Regions from separate parts of the Rossellomorea sp. H136 genome, predicted to be linked through region 1. Evidence: a T-box and tRNA genes for the amino acid it is inferred to sense, from the RefSeq annotation. Region 1 holds a T-box; the other holds one or more tRNA genes.
The links. The T-box of region 1 lies ahead of tyrS (tyrosine--tRNA ligase). A T-box ahead of a tRNA ligase gene usually reads a tRNA of that ligase, here a tRNA-Tyr.

Region 1 (6,074 bases):
TACTTCAACCACTTTCACTTTGCAGCAATCCTCCTGAACTTTCTGACCAATCAAACTTTTTAACCAATTCACTTTTTTCACCTCCTTATATAAAGTAAAATAAGAACCCCGACATAGTAGACATGATGAGGACAGAGCCAATAAATGCGAGTACAAGCTTCTTTTTAAAAATGCTTTGCAGTAAAGTCACTTCCGGAAGGCTTGCTCCTGCTGATGCAATCATTAGAGCCATTACTGGTGCCAGTGCCATTCCTTTAGCAATAAGAATTTGAGAGATCGGGATCATTGTAGATAGACGGATGTATAAAGGAATCCCGATAATCGCAGCTATCGGCACCATCCACCAATTCTCTCCTCCTAAATAGGTTGTAATCCATTCTGTTGGAACAGAACCATGAATAACCGAACCAATCCCTGCCCCGATAATAAGAAAAGGATACACGTTTTTCATGAGAGAGTGTGTTTCTCTTATAGCCCTCTTAATATTGAATCCATTCTCAGGGGGTGAGAAATTTTCTACCATGACATTCTTTAGTTGTGTTTCAAATCCAAATGCACTCAACGTAAATCCAATGATAATAGAAAAAGAAGTGGTTAAAATTGTATATGCAATAGCTACTTTCCAACCCAGTAAGTACGTCATTAAGGAAAGAATCGTTAAATCCAGTACAGGTGAGGCGAAAAGGAAAACCATCACAATCGGAAAACGGACTTTATTTCGCAATAGATTTACAACAATAGGGATGGTTGAACAGGAACAAAAAGGTGTGACGAATGCAAAACCTACAGCAACCAGAGCACTAAATAGTGGATGGCTCCTATCCATCAGCTCCTCCATCTTTTTATAAGGAATAAAGCCTTGAAGTAAATGAATCACAAAGGATATTCCAACAAATAGTGCCGTTAGTTCAAGGGCAATACTGATAAAATCTTTTAATATAGTCAATTTGACTGCCTCCTTTATGTTAAATCAATTTTTCTTGATTAATCATCGAAAATTATACATCAAATTATTTTGATTAATTAATCATAAGATGTCACTATGCAAATTATTCACGCCTAAACATGCAACAAAGTTGTTCGGATAACAAGTGATTCAATTCAGTGTGATTTAATGTATAGTAACTCCACGTGCCTCGAATTTCTTTCAAGATCAACTCAGCGTCCATTAAAATTTTCAGATGGTAGGAAAGTTTAGATTGGGGTAAGTCTAATTTATCCGATAAGTCACATACGCACACTTCTCCCATTTCAGTAATTTGGTGCAGGATAAATAACCTTTTTTGATCTGCAAGTGCCTTGAATTTTTTTTCGTATTTACTGAAGGTTGAATCCAGTGATATATCTTTAAACGGAATTTGTTTATTCATGCTATCTGCTCCTTTTAAATCAAATTTATTTGATATACCCTTACTATATGCAAGGTTTTCCATTAAGTCAACTGATAAATCAAAAATATTTGATTTATTATAATAAATAAAAAAACCATCTATTCATGCTGATTAGACGACTTTCTTACGGAGTTACATAATTCTCAGCTTTTTATACTTCCTCTTCCCTACCTGCACAATCAGTCCATCTTCAATCTCTACTTCTAATTGCATATCCAGAACCTTTTCTGAATTGATTCTGATTCCTCCATTTTGAATCATCCGCCGCGCTTCACTCTTTGAAGCTTGCATATTTAACTCAACAAGTAAGTCGATAATGGACACTCTACTTTCACCTGTCCACTGTATCTCTGGAATGTCATCAGGCATGGCGCCTTTTTGGAATACTTTCTTAAAATTGTTCTCGGCTTGCCCGGCTGCTTCTTCTCCGTGGTACATGGTCACGATGGTTTTTCCTAAACGTATTTTGGCGTCTCTAGGATGGAGAGTCCTTTCGATTAATTCCTTCTCTATTTTCGATTTCTCATCTAAAGATAAGTCCGTTATCAAATTGAAGTATTTAATGATCAATTCATCCGGAATCGACATCGTCTTCCCAAACATTTGGTTAGGATCTTCATCAATTCCAATGTAATTTTGTTTTGATTTTGACATTTTATCTACGCCATCAAGGCCTTCAAGTAAAGGAAGTAATATGACCACTTGTTTCTCCTGGTTGTAATGCTCCTGAAGATGTCTTCCCATCAACACATTGAACTGCTGATCCGTCCCGCCAAGCTCCACATCACTTTCTAATGCGACGGAATCGTATCCTTGCATTAACGGGTAGAAAAACTCATGAAGCGAGACTGGCTTCCCTGTTGACAACCGATTAGAAAAATCGTTTCTTTCAATTAATCGAGCAACTGTGATCTTCGATGATAAATGAATCACATCTTCAAGATTCAACGATGACAGCCATTTGGAATTGTAATGAAGCTCCACCTTCTCTTTGTCGAGGACTTTCCCAAATTGCTCAAAGTAAGTTTGGGCATTTCTCTTCACCTCTTCATCTGTCAGCTGCTTCCTTGCCACAGACTTACCAGACGGATCACCAATTTTACCAGTGTAATCCCCAATAATGAGCTGAATGATATGACCGTTTTCTTGGAACTGCCTTAATTTGTTCAGAACAACCGTATGACCCAGGTGAACATCGGGAGCGGTCGGGTCTAGACCAAGCTTGATTTTCAATGGTGCTCCTGTTGCTATTGACTTGACGAGTTTTTGCCTTAATTCTGCTTCTGGGATGATTTCATGAACCCCATTTTTGTATACGGTTAACTGCCTTTCCACTTCTGCCTGTTGTTCTTGTGAAAGTGATTCCCACATGATCATTCCTCCTTGATTGATATGTCAGGTTGGTCGTCATCTTTGAAATCATCTAATTTCGCTGATAAATCCTGGATTTCGCTGATATATTTAAAATTCCGCTGATATATTCTGGATTTCGCTGATATAATTTGATTGCGGACGAAGCATTTGTGATTTCGCCGTTATAATTCGAAATTCGCCGTTAAAACGAAAATTTAGCCGTTATCTACTCTCTCAACTAAAAATCACACCAAAAAACCACGCCCCTAAAAAAGGGACGTGGTTAACGCGGTACCACCCTCATTGAAGATTTCTCTTCCACTTCATTCGATTAACGGACCGGCCGTTCTCTGCTACTAAGGTTCACAGAGAATGTTTAAGGAGGTAATTCGCGCTTATCTTTGTACTGATTCCCACCAGCCATCAGCTCTCTTCAACAGGGAGATAAGTCACTACTCGTTCCTATCATGACATTTAGGATTATGAATTTTCATTTATTTTACATAAGAATCCAGTAAAATACAATAATAATTTTTTATCCCTTCACAATACCCATTACAAACCCATCGTAACCTTTAGACCCGACGGTTTGAACAACCGTTGAATCAATACGGGGCTCTTTAGACAACATATCAATAAAATAGCGAACACCTTGAACGCTTTCATCTCCGCTGGTCTCATCGATTACTCTTCCACCTCGTACCACATTATCTGTAATGATGACAGCTCCAGGTTGAGAAAGCTCGAGTGCCCATTTTAAATAATTTGCATTGTTTTGTTTGTCTGCATCAATGAAAATAAAGTCAAACTTACCCTCAATAGTCGGCAGCGTATCCAATGCAGCACCTACCTTAACTTCCACCTTTTGATCCATTCCAGCATTTTGAATGTTTTTTGCGGCTACTTTTGCATGTTTTTCACTATATTCCAAGGTTACAAGATGGCCGTCCTCGGGCAATGCACGGGCAAGCCAGATCGTACTATAGCCTCCAAGGGTCCCGATTTCCAATATACGTTTAGCTCCTTTAAGCTGTGCAAGCAATGAGAGAAACTTCCCCTGATTCGGGGATACATCGATTGAAGGAAGTTCTGCTTCACTATTTGCTTTCAATACAGAATCCATAAGTGGATCTGATACTTGAAGTTTACTCGTGAAATATTGATCTACTTCTGTCCATGCATTTGTTGATGTCATCATCATCACTCCTTAGTATGTATCATTCATAAACAATAGTAGCATAATTTCCCATATAAATAATTATTTCATGTAACTTTTTATCTCTCAAAACAAAATCTAACTTAATGAAATCATCCTATTCGGGCATAATAACCAAAACAATTTCTTTTGGAGGGTTCATTCTTGCATACCAATGAACAGGCATTATCCATTTTCGCACTTGGCGGAATCAACGAAATCGGAAAAAATATGTATGTCATTCAACATCGTGATGATATTGTCATCATTGATTGTGGAGGTAAGTTTCCTGATGAAAGTCTTTTAGGAATCGACTTAATCATTCCTGATGTTACTTTTTTGGAAAAAAACAAGGATAAAATACGGGGGTTAATTGTCACTCATGGCCACGAGGATCACATAGGGGGCATTCCCTATCTTCTAAAAAAAATTAACATGCCCATTTATGCTACACATTTCACTTTAGGATTAATCGAACTAAAAGTAGAAGAGCACAGGCTTATAAGAGAGACAAAACTTGTAACCATCGACTCAAATTCCAACCTGAATTTCGGAACGATCGATGTTTCATTCTTCAAGGTAAGTCACAGCATTCCGGATTGTTTAGGTATCGTATTTCATACGCCGGAAGGAAATGTCGTACATACTGGAGACTTTAAATTCGACTTAACCCCTGCCAATCATCAATACTCAGACATTCATAAAATGGCCAGGATCGGTGATGAAGGGGTATTGGTCTTACTTTCTGAAAGCACGAATGCGGAACGGGGCGGCTTGACCCCTTCTGAACAAATGGTGGGGAATCATATGGATGAAGCGTTCTTGAAAGCCACTGGAAAGATCTTTGTCTCAACCTTTGCTTCCAATGTCAACCGGGTACAACAGGTAGTCGATGCTTCCATCAAGACAAACAGGAGGCTGGCATTATTAGGAAGGAGCATGATCAATGTGGTTTCAGTTGCCATTGAACGGGGTTATTTAACCGTGCCTGACGGGATGCTGATTGATGCTCGTGAAATCGATGCATTACCTCCCGAAAAGGTAGCGATTTTATGTACGGGTAGTCAAGGGGAACCCAGGGCTGCACTAGGTCGCCTTTCGACAGGAAGCTTCCGTGACGTATACGTTTATCCAGGTGACACTGTCATTCTGGCTGCTTCACCTATACCAGGAAACGAAAAGGACGTATCACGAATTCTGGATAATTTATTTCAACTTGGTGCCCACGTGATTTATGGAAGTGGAAGTACAACAGGCATGCATGTGTCTGGACACGGGTATCAAGAAGACTTAAAACTAATGCTAACATTAATGAAGCCGACTTATTTTATTCCTATACATGGTGAATACCGAATGCTGCATCATCACCGAATCTTGGCTGAATCGGTAGGAGTAGAAGCAGGAAACACTTTTATAATAAAAAACGGTGAAGTCGTCGATATTGAGAATTCCGTTGCCCGGCAAACGCGTGCCATTCCTGCAGGAGATACGTTTGTAGATGGCTTGAGCGTCGGAGATATCGGATCAATTGTTTTACGTGATCGAAAGCAACTTTCTGAAGATGGGATGCTTATCATTGTTATTACCCTTAGTAAGTCGGAGCATTCGATCATTTCTGGACCTGATACCATTTCACGGGGATTCGTTTTTGTACGAAATTCAGAAGACCTATTAAAGGACGTAAACCTTCTCGTTAAAAAAGTCGTAGATGAATTGTCTGCAGAAAATATTAGGGACTGGAAAGAAATGAAACAGGCGATCAAAAAAGACGTAGGTCAATACCTATTTAAGCATTTAAAGAGGAAACCTATGATTTTACCGATCATTATTGAAGTGTAATTCGAAATGTCGGGTGCTTATGCGCCTGGCATTTTTTAATGGAAAAAAGCACCTAACCAAAAGTCAGGTGCCCATTAAATGTATTATTTCTCTACCTTGTTTCCTTCATAAATCTTCACATCTAAAGGAGCCGCTAAATACTCAGGCGCTCTTCCAACAAATGAAGCAAAATGCTCACTCGCATTGTGATTTTCAACGGCAGCAGCATCTCTCCACACCTCTACCATTGTATAGACACTTTCTCTTTCAGTATCTTTCATTAAGTCATATGAGATGTTTCCCTCTTCAGCTCTGGA
Region 2 (6,074 bases), 830 kb from region 1:
TCGGGACCTAAGTCGAGGCCGATAGGCGTAGACGATGGACAACAGGTTGATATTCCTGTACCACCTCTTTTCCGTTTGAGCAATGGGGGGACGCAGGAGGATAGGGTAAGCGCACTGCTGGATATGTGCGTCTAAGCAGTTAGGCTGATGATGAGGCAAATCCCATCATCGTGAAGGCTGAGCTGTGATAGCGAGCGAATTATAGTAGCGAAGTTCCTGATTCCACACTGCCAAGAAAAGCCTCTAGCGAGGAAAAAGGTGCCCGTACCGCAAACCGACACAGGTAGGCGAGGAGAGAATCCTAAGGTGAGCGAGAGAACTCTCGTTAAGGAACTCGGCAAAATGACCCCGTAACTTCGGGAGAAGGGGTGCTCTGGTAGGGTGCAAGCCCGAGAGAGCCGCAGTGAATAGGCCCAGGCGACTGTTTAGCAAAAACACAGGTCTCTGCGAAGCCGTAAGGCGAAGTATAGGGGCTGACGCCTGCCCGGTGCTGGAAGGTTAAGAGGAGTGCTTAGCGCAAGCGAAGGTGCGAATCGAAGCCCCAGTAAACGGCGGCCGTAACTATAACGGTCCTAAGGTAGCGAAATTCCTTGTCGGGTAAGTTCCGACCCGCACGAAAGGCGTAACGATCTGGGCACTGTCTCAACGAGAGACTCGGTGAAATTATAGTACCTGTGAAGATGCAGGTTACCCGCGACAGGACGGAAAGACCCCGTGGAGCTTTACTGTAGCCTGATATTGAATTTTGGTACAGCTTGTACAGGATAGGTAGGAGCCTTGGAAGCCGGAGCGCCAGCTTCGGTGGAGGCATCGGTGGGATACTACCCTGGCTGTATTGAAATTCTAACCCGCGCCCCTTATCGGGGTGGGAGACAGTGTCAGGTGGGCAGTTTGACTGGGGCGGTCGCCTCCTAAAGAGTAACGGAGGCGCCCAAAGGTTCCCTCAGAATGGTTGGAAATCATTCGCAGAGTGTAAAGGCACAAGGGAGCTTGACTGCGAGACCTACAAGTCGAGCAGGGACGAAAGTCGGGCTTAGTGATCCGGTGGTTCCGCATGGAAGGGCCATCGCTCAACGGATAAAAGCTACCCCGGGGATAACAGGCTTATCTCCCCCAAGAGTCCACATCGACGGGGAGGTTTGGCACCTCGATGTCGGCTCATCGCATCCTGGGGCTGTAGTCGGTCCCAAGGGTTGGGCTGTTCGCCCATTAAAGCGGTACGCGAGCTGGGTTCAGAACGTCGTGAGACAGTTCGGTCCCTATCCGTCGTGGGCGCAGGAAATTTGAGAGGAGCTGTCCTTAGTACGAGAGGACCGGGATGGACGCACCGCTGGTGTACCAGTTGTCTTGCCAAAGGCATCGCTGGGTAGCTATGTGCGGAAGGGATAAGTGCTGAAAGCATCTAAGCATGAAGCCCCCCTCGAGATGAGATTTCCCATCACGTATGTGAGTAAGATCCCTAGAAGATGACTAGGTAGATAGGTCAGAGATGGAAGCATGGCGACATGTGGAGTTGACTGATACTAATCGATCGAGGACTTAACCACAAAGAGTCATTTATGAAATGAACAACAATGGGTCGGTATTCGGCTTTCTTGACATCAATTCTTTATCTAGTTTTCAGGGAATAAATTTTATACGAAATTATAAAAAAAGCCTTGAAAAAATATATCTACGCGATATAATAGTACTTGTCCTTAAAAAAGAGACAAGAAAACAGTCTGGTGACAATGGCGAAGAGGTCACACCCGTTCCCATGCCGAACACGGAAGTTAAGCTCTTCAGCGCCGATGGTAGTTGGGGGATCTCCCCCTGTGAGAGTAGGACGTCGCCAGGCATATCGTTCCGCAGTAGCTCAGTGGTAGAGCTATCGGCTGTTAACCGATCGGTCGCAAGTTCGAATCTTGCCTGCGGAGCCATCATATGGAGAGCTGTCCGAGTGGCCGAAGGAGCACGATTGGAAATCGTGTAGGCGGTTAATGCTGTCTCAAGGGTTCAAATCCCTTGCTCTCCGCCATAACTTTTCTTCTTATTAAGGCCCATTGGTCAAGCGGTTAAGACACCGCCCTTTCACGGCGGTAACACGGGTTCGAATCCCGTATGGGTCACCAACACTTTTTATTCGAAAGTGAAAACAATACAATTAATATATTGGAGGATTAGCTCAGCTGGGAGAGCATCTGCCTTACAAGCAGAGGGTCGGCGGTTCGATCCCGTCATCCTCCACCATGTTTTTTTACGAAGCTTAAGCGGAGTGAAATAATCTTCCTTAAATTATAAGTTTAACTTAACAAGTTATATCGTCGCGGGGTGGAGCAGTTCGGTAGCTCGTCGGGCTCATAACCCGAAGGTCGCAGGTTCAAATCCTGTCCCCGCAATACCATTTTTGACTTAGGATAGCATTATCCTTGGTGAGTCACGCATGGATAGTTATTTTGACTGTCGTCAAAAAACTTTGGTCCGGTAGTTCAGTTGGTTAGAATGCCTGCCTGTCACGCAGGAGGTCGCGGGTTCGAGTCCCGTCCGGACCGCCATTTTTATTTTACATAGTGGCTCAGTAGCTCAGTTGGTAGAGCAATGGACTGAAAATCCATGTGTCGGCGGTTCGATTCCGTCCTGAGCCACCATTTATCACTATTCTTGATGCCGGTGTAGCTCAACTGGTAGAGCAACTGACTTGTAATCAGTAGGTTGGGGGTTCAAGTCCTCTTGCCGGCACCACCCGAGTGATTTAATATGTGGAGGGGTAGCGAAGTGGCTAAACGCGGCGGACTGTAAATCCGCTCCTTCGGGTTCGGCAGTTCGAATCTGCCCCCCTCCACCAAGATTTTTTGCGGAACCTCATCGAAATAAAATAATCTTCCTTAAACTTTGCAGCGAAGCATTATGCATCAAAGCGAATAGCATGAGGAATCACTGGAAATCAATTATATTTCATAGGGGTATAGTTTAAAGGTAGAACGAAGGTCTCCAAAACCTTTGGTGTGGGTTCGATTCCTACTACCCCTGCCAATTAAATCATGGCGATTGTGGCGAAGTGGTTAACGCACCTGATTGTGGTTCAGGCATTCGTGGGTTCGATTCCCATCAGTCGCCCCATAAAAGTCACATTTTCATTTCCGTGACATATACTATCAGTGGGCTATAGCCAAGCGGTAAGGCATCGCACTTTGACTGCGACATGCGTTGGTTCGAATCCAGCTAGCCCAGTAGTGCGGAAGTAGTTCAGTGGTAGAACACCACCTTGCCAAGGTGGGGGTCGCGGGTTCGAATCCCGTCTTCCGCTCCAATATTAAGGCGGCATAGCCAAGTGGTAAGGCATGGGTCTGCAAAACCCTGATCACCGGTTCAAATCCGGTTGCCGCCTCCAAATGTAATGCCGGTGTGGCGGAATTGGCAGACGCGCACGACTCAAAATCGTGTTCCTCTGGAGTGCCGGTTCGATCCCGGCCACCGGTACCATTCGCGGGTGTAGTTTAGTGGTAAAACCTCAGCCTTCCAAGCTGATGATGAGGGTTCGATTCCCTTCACCCGCTCCAACTTACATACGATAGACTTTCTCATTAGAGGAAGTCTTTTTTTATTGTTTGAAACTGAAAATTTGGAGGTATATGGGGAAGAATATTAAAAAAGAATAGGTTTTGGTGTGGAGCAGTGAGTAACAGCTTTATTTTAGATTAGTAAGGTGTGGTTTGAAAGTTTATAAATATTATAGATATAAGTAGTAGCATTTTGTACAGGAATTGAGTCAAAACATGACTATTTTAAAGTGAAAATGGTTAATTTGACAAAAGAAGCAAATTTCTAATGATGGAAGTGCTAGATTATAGGCTTTTGATAATTTATTATCGAGTTTGGTAGATATATTATCGACTTTACTACATTTATTATCACCATTCCGATTTTATTTTAAATTCACCACATTTATTTTCAAATACACGATTTTATTTTCAAATCCCATCATTCCATCATTCATTCCAACCAGTTCTCACCACTCTAATCCCACCCACTTATCGAATCGTCCCAAGGGTTCCCGCACCAAGATCACCACACCACAATCGATCACGACACACGAACCCCATCCACTTCATTTACCCACACCACAACCAATCCAAAACCATCTAGTCAAAATTTTGCACCTTCTTTGTCAATTGAGTTCCCCTTTTTAAGAAAGCGCTGCCATTATAATGTAAGAAAGCGATTACATAATTAGGGGTGGTGATACGGGTGGAACCAAAGATTCAGACTGGACCAGTAAGCCCAGACGTGCAAATGAAAGCAGTGTCGAAGAAGAAGTTTAAGTATAAGAGCTTGCTGACGTATGCTGCCTTTGTTGGACCGGCACTTTTATTTTTCTTAGTGATTCAGATTCTTCCGTTCTTGATGGGTGTGTATTATTCGTTTACTTCATGGAATGGTGTCAGCTCGGTTGTTGAGTGGGTTGGGTTTGAGAATTATATTAAGATCTTTACGGATGATAAGACGTTCTTTAATTCCTTTATGTTTACGACGAAGTTTATGTTTGCGGCTGTGTTTATTAGTAACTTAATAGGTTTTGGATTTGCGTTACTGTTAAATGCGGCATTGAAAACCCGTAATATTTTACGGACAGTGTTTTTTATTCCGAACGTGATCGGTGGATTGCTACTCGGGTTCATCTGGCAGTTCATTTTTGTTAAAGGGTTTGCATCACTCGGGAATATGACGGATATAGGATTCTTTAAAATGCCTTGGCTTGGTGATGAGACGACGGCATTCTGGGGAATTGTCATCGTGTTTGCGTGGCAGATCAGTGGTTATATGATGGTCATCTATGTTGCGGCATTGCAAGGGGTGGATAATTCACTTTTGGAAGCAGCGAGGATAGATGGAGCATCAAACTGGACGTTGTTGACGAAGATTATCATTCCGTTGATTCTACCGGCATTCACGATTTGTTTCTTCTTGACGATTTCAATGGCCTTTAAGATATTCGATTTGAACATCTCGTTAACAGGTGGGGGACCTTTCAATTCTACACAATCTGTTGCGATCAATATTTACCAAGAGGCGTTCCAAAACAACCGTTACGGCCTGGGAACAGCGAAATCGATACTGTTCTTTGTGGTAGTGGCAGTGTTTACGACTATTCAGGTGATGGTGACGAAGAAGAAGGAGGTTCAGGCGTAATGGGCAATCGCTATACGAAAAGAACGTTTGTATTAGAGATTATCGGTATTGTCATAGGGCTCATTTTTCTTATTCCTTTCTACTTCGTACTCATCAACTCAGTGAAGCCATTTGCAGCGATTTTGATCGATGCGGCGGCGTGGCCAAAGGAATTTGTTTTCTCTAACTATGCGAAAGTGTGGGAGATCATCAACTTCCCCCGTGCATTCTGGAACTCCTTGGTCATCACTGTTTTCAGCAACATTGGATTAGTGATTATCAGCTCCATGGCTGCGTGGAAAATGGTACGAACGCCAGGGAAGTTCAGCAAAATCTTATTTGTCATCTTTGTGTCAGCCATGGTCATTCCGTTCCAGACGGTGATGATTCCTCTTATGAAAGTTGGAGGAACTCTTGGGCTTACGAATAGTATTCCAGGTTTGATCATCATGTACTTCGGATTTGGGGTCCCACTTTCTCTGTTCTTATATCATGGATTTGTAAAAACCGTTCCGATTGAGATTGAAGAATCCGCGATGATTGATGGCTGCAGTCAGTTTGGTGTGTTCTGGAGAATTGTATTCCCATTACTTAAGCCAATAACAGTGACCGTGATCATTCTGAACACCTTATGGATTTGGAATGACTATCTGCTTCCCCTTCTTGTATTACAGGATGCGGAACTGCGTACGATTCCACTCGCAGCAAGCTCGTTCTTCGCTCAGTATACGAAGCAATGGGATATGGGTCTTGCAGCATTGGTGCTAGGCATTACACCGATCATCATTTTCTTCTTATTTTTACAGAAGCATATCATCAAGGGAATTGCTTCAGGGTCAATTAAGTAGATATAAAGTTTCTGTAGAGATGGTCTATCATTGATACAGAAATTTATATAAAATAATTTATATCAGGGAGGTCAATCC

Region 2: it has a tRNA-Tyr gene. The T-box ahead of tyrS (tyrosine--tRNA ligase) is inferred to sense a tRNA for this amino acid. The anticodon was not compared.

The regions. Positions count from the first base shown of each region.
Region 1 covers NZ_CM166371.1:2,294,279-2,300,352, reverse strand. Annotated here, with positions in the region: gene ACYH0O_RS11515 (permease) at 86-946, opposite strand; gene ACYH0O_RS11510 (ArsR/SmtB family transcription factor) at 1,050-1,370, opposite strand; gene tyrS (tyrosine--tRNA ligase) at 1,524-2,768, opposite strand; T-box leader at 3,015-3,222, opposite strand; gene ACYH0O_RS11500 (O-methyltransferase) at 3,280-3,939, opposite strand; gene ACYH0O_RS11495 (ribonuclease J) at 4,105-5,778, shown strand; gene ACYH0O_RS11490 (putative quinol monooxygenase) at 5,862-6,074, opposite strand, start outside.
Region 2 covers NZ_CM166371.1:1,462,532-1,468,605, forward strand. Annotated here, with positions in the region: rRNA gene ACYH0O_RS07325 (23S ribosomal RNA) at 1-1,547, shown strand, start outside; rRNA gene rrf (5S ribosomal RNA) at 1,721-1,837, shown strand; tRNA gene ACYH0O_RS07335 (tRNA-Asn) at 1,845-1,919, shown strand; tRNA gene ACYH0O_RS07340 (tRNA-Ser) at 1,926-2,017, shown strand; tRNA gene ACYH0O_RS07345 (tRNA-Glu) at 2,037-2,111, shown strand; tRNA gene ACYH0O_RS07350 (tRNA-Val) at 2,154-2,229, shown strand; tRNA gene ACYH0O_RS07355 (tRNA-Met) at 2,305-2,378, shown strand; tRNA gene ACYH0O_RS07360 (tRNA-Asp) at 2,458-2,534, shown strand; tRNA gene ACYH0O_RS07365 (tRNA-Phe) at 2,552-2,627, shown strand; tRNA gene ACYH0O_RS07370 (tRNA-Thr) at 2,646-2,721, shown strand; tRNA gene ACYH0O_RS07375 (tRNA-Tyr) at 2,741-2,824, shown strand; tRNA gene ACYH0O_RS07380 (tRNA-Trp) at 2,939-3,012, shown strand; tRNA gene ACYH0O_RS07385 (tRNA-His) at 3,024-3,099, shown strand; tRNA gene ACYH0O_RS07390 (tRNA-Gln) at 3,139-3,210, shown strand; tRNA gene ACYH0O_RS07395 (tRNA-Gly) at 3,215-3,289, shown strand; tRNA gene ACYH0O_RS07400 (tRNA-Cys) at 3,297-3,370, shown strand; tRNA gene ACYH0O_RS07405 (tRNA-Leu) at 3,379-3,462, shown strand; tRNA gene ACYH0O_RS07410 (tRNA-Gly) at 3,466-3,539, shown strand; gene ACYH0O_RS07415 (carbohydrate ABC transporter permease) at 4,228-5,169, shown strand; gene ACYH0O_RS07420 (carbohydrate ABC transporter permease) at 5,169-5,996, shown strand.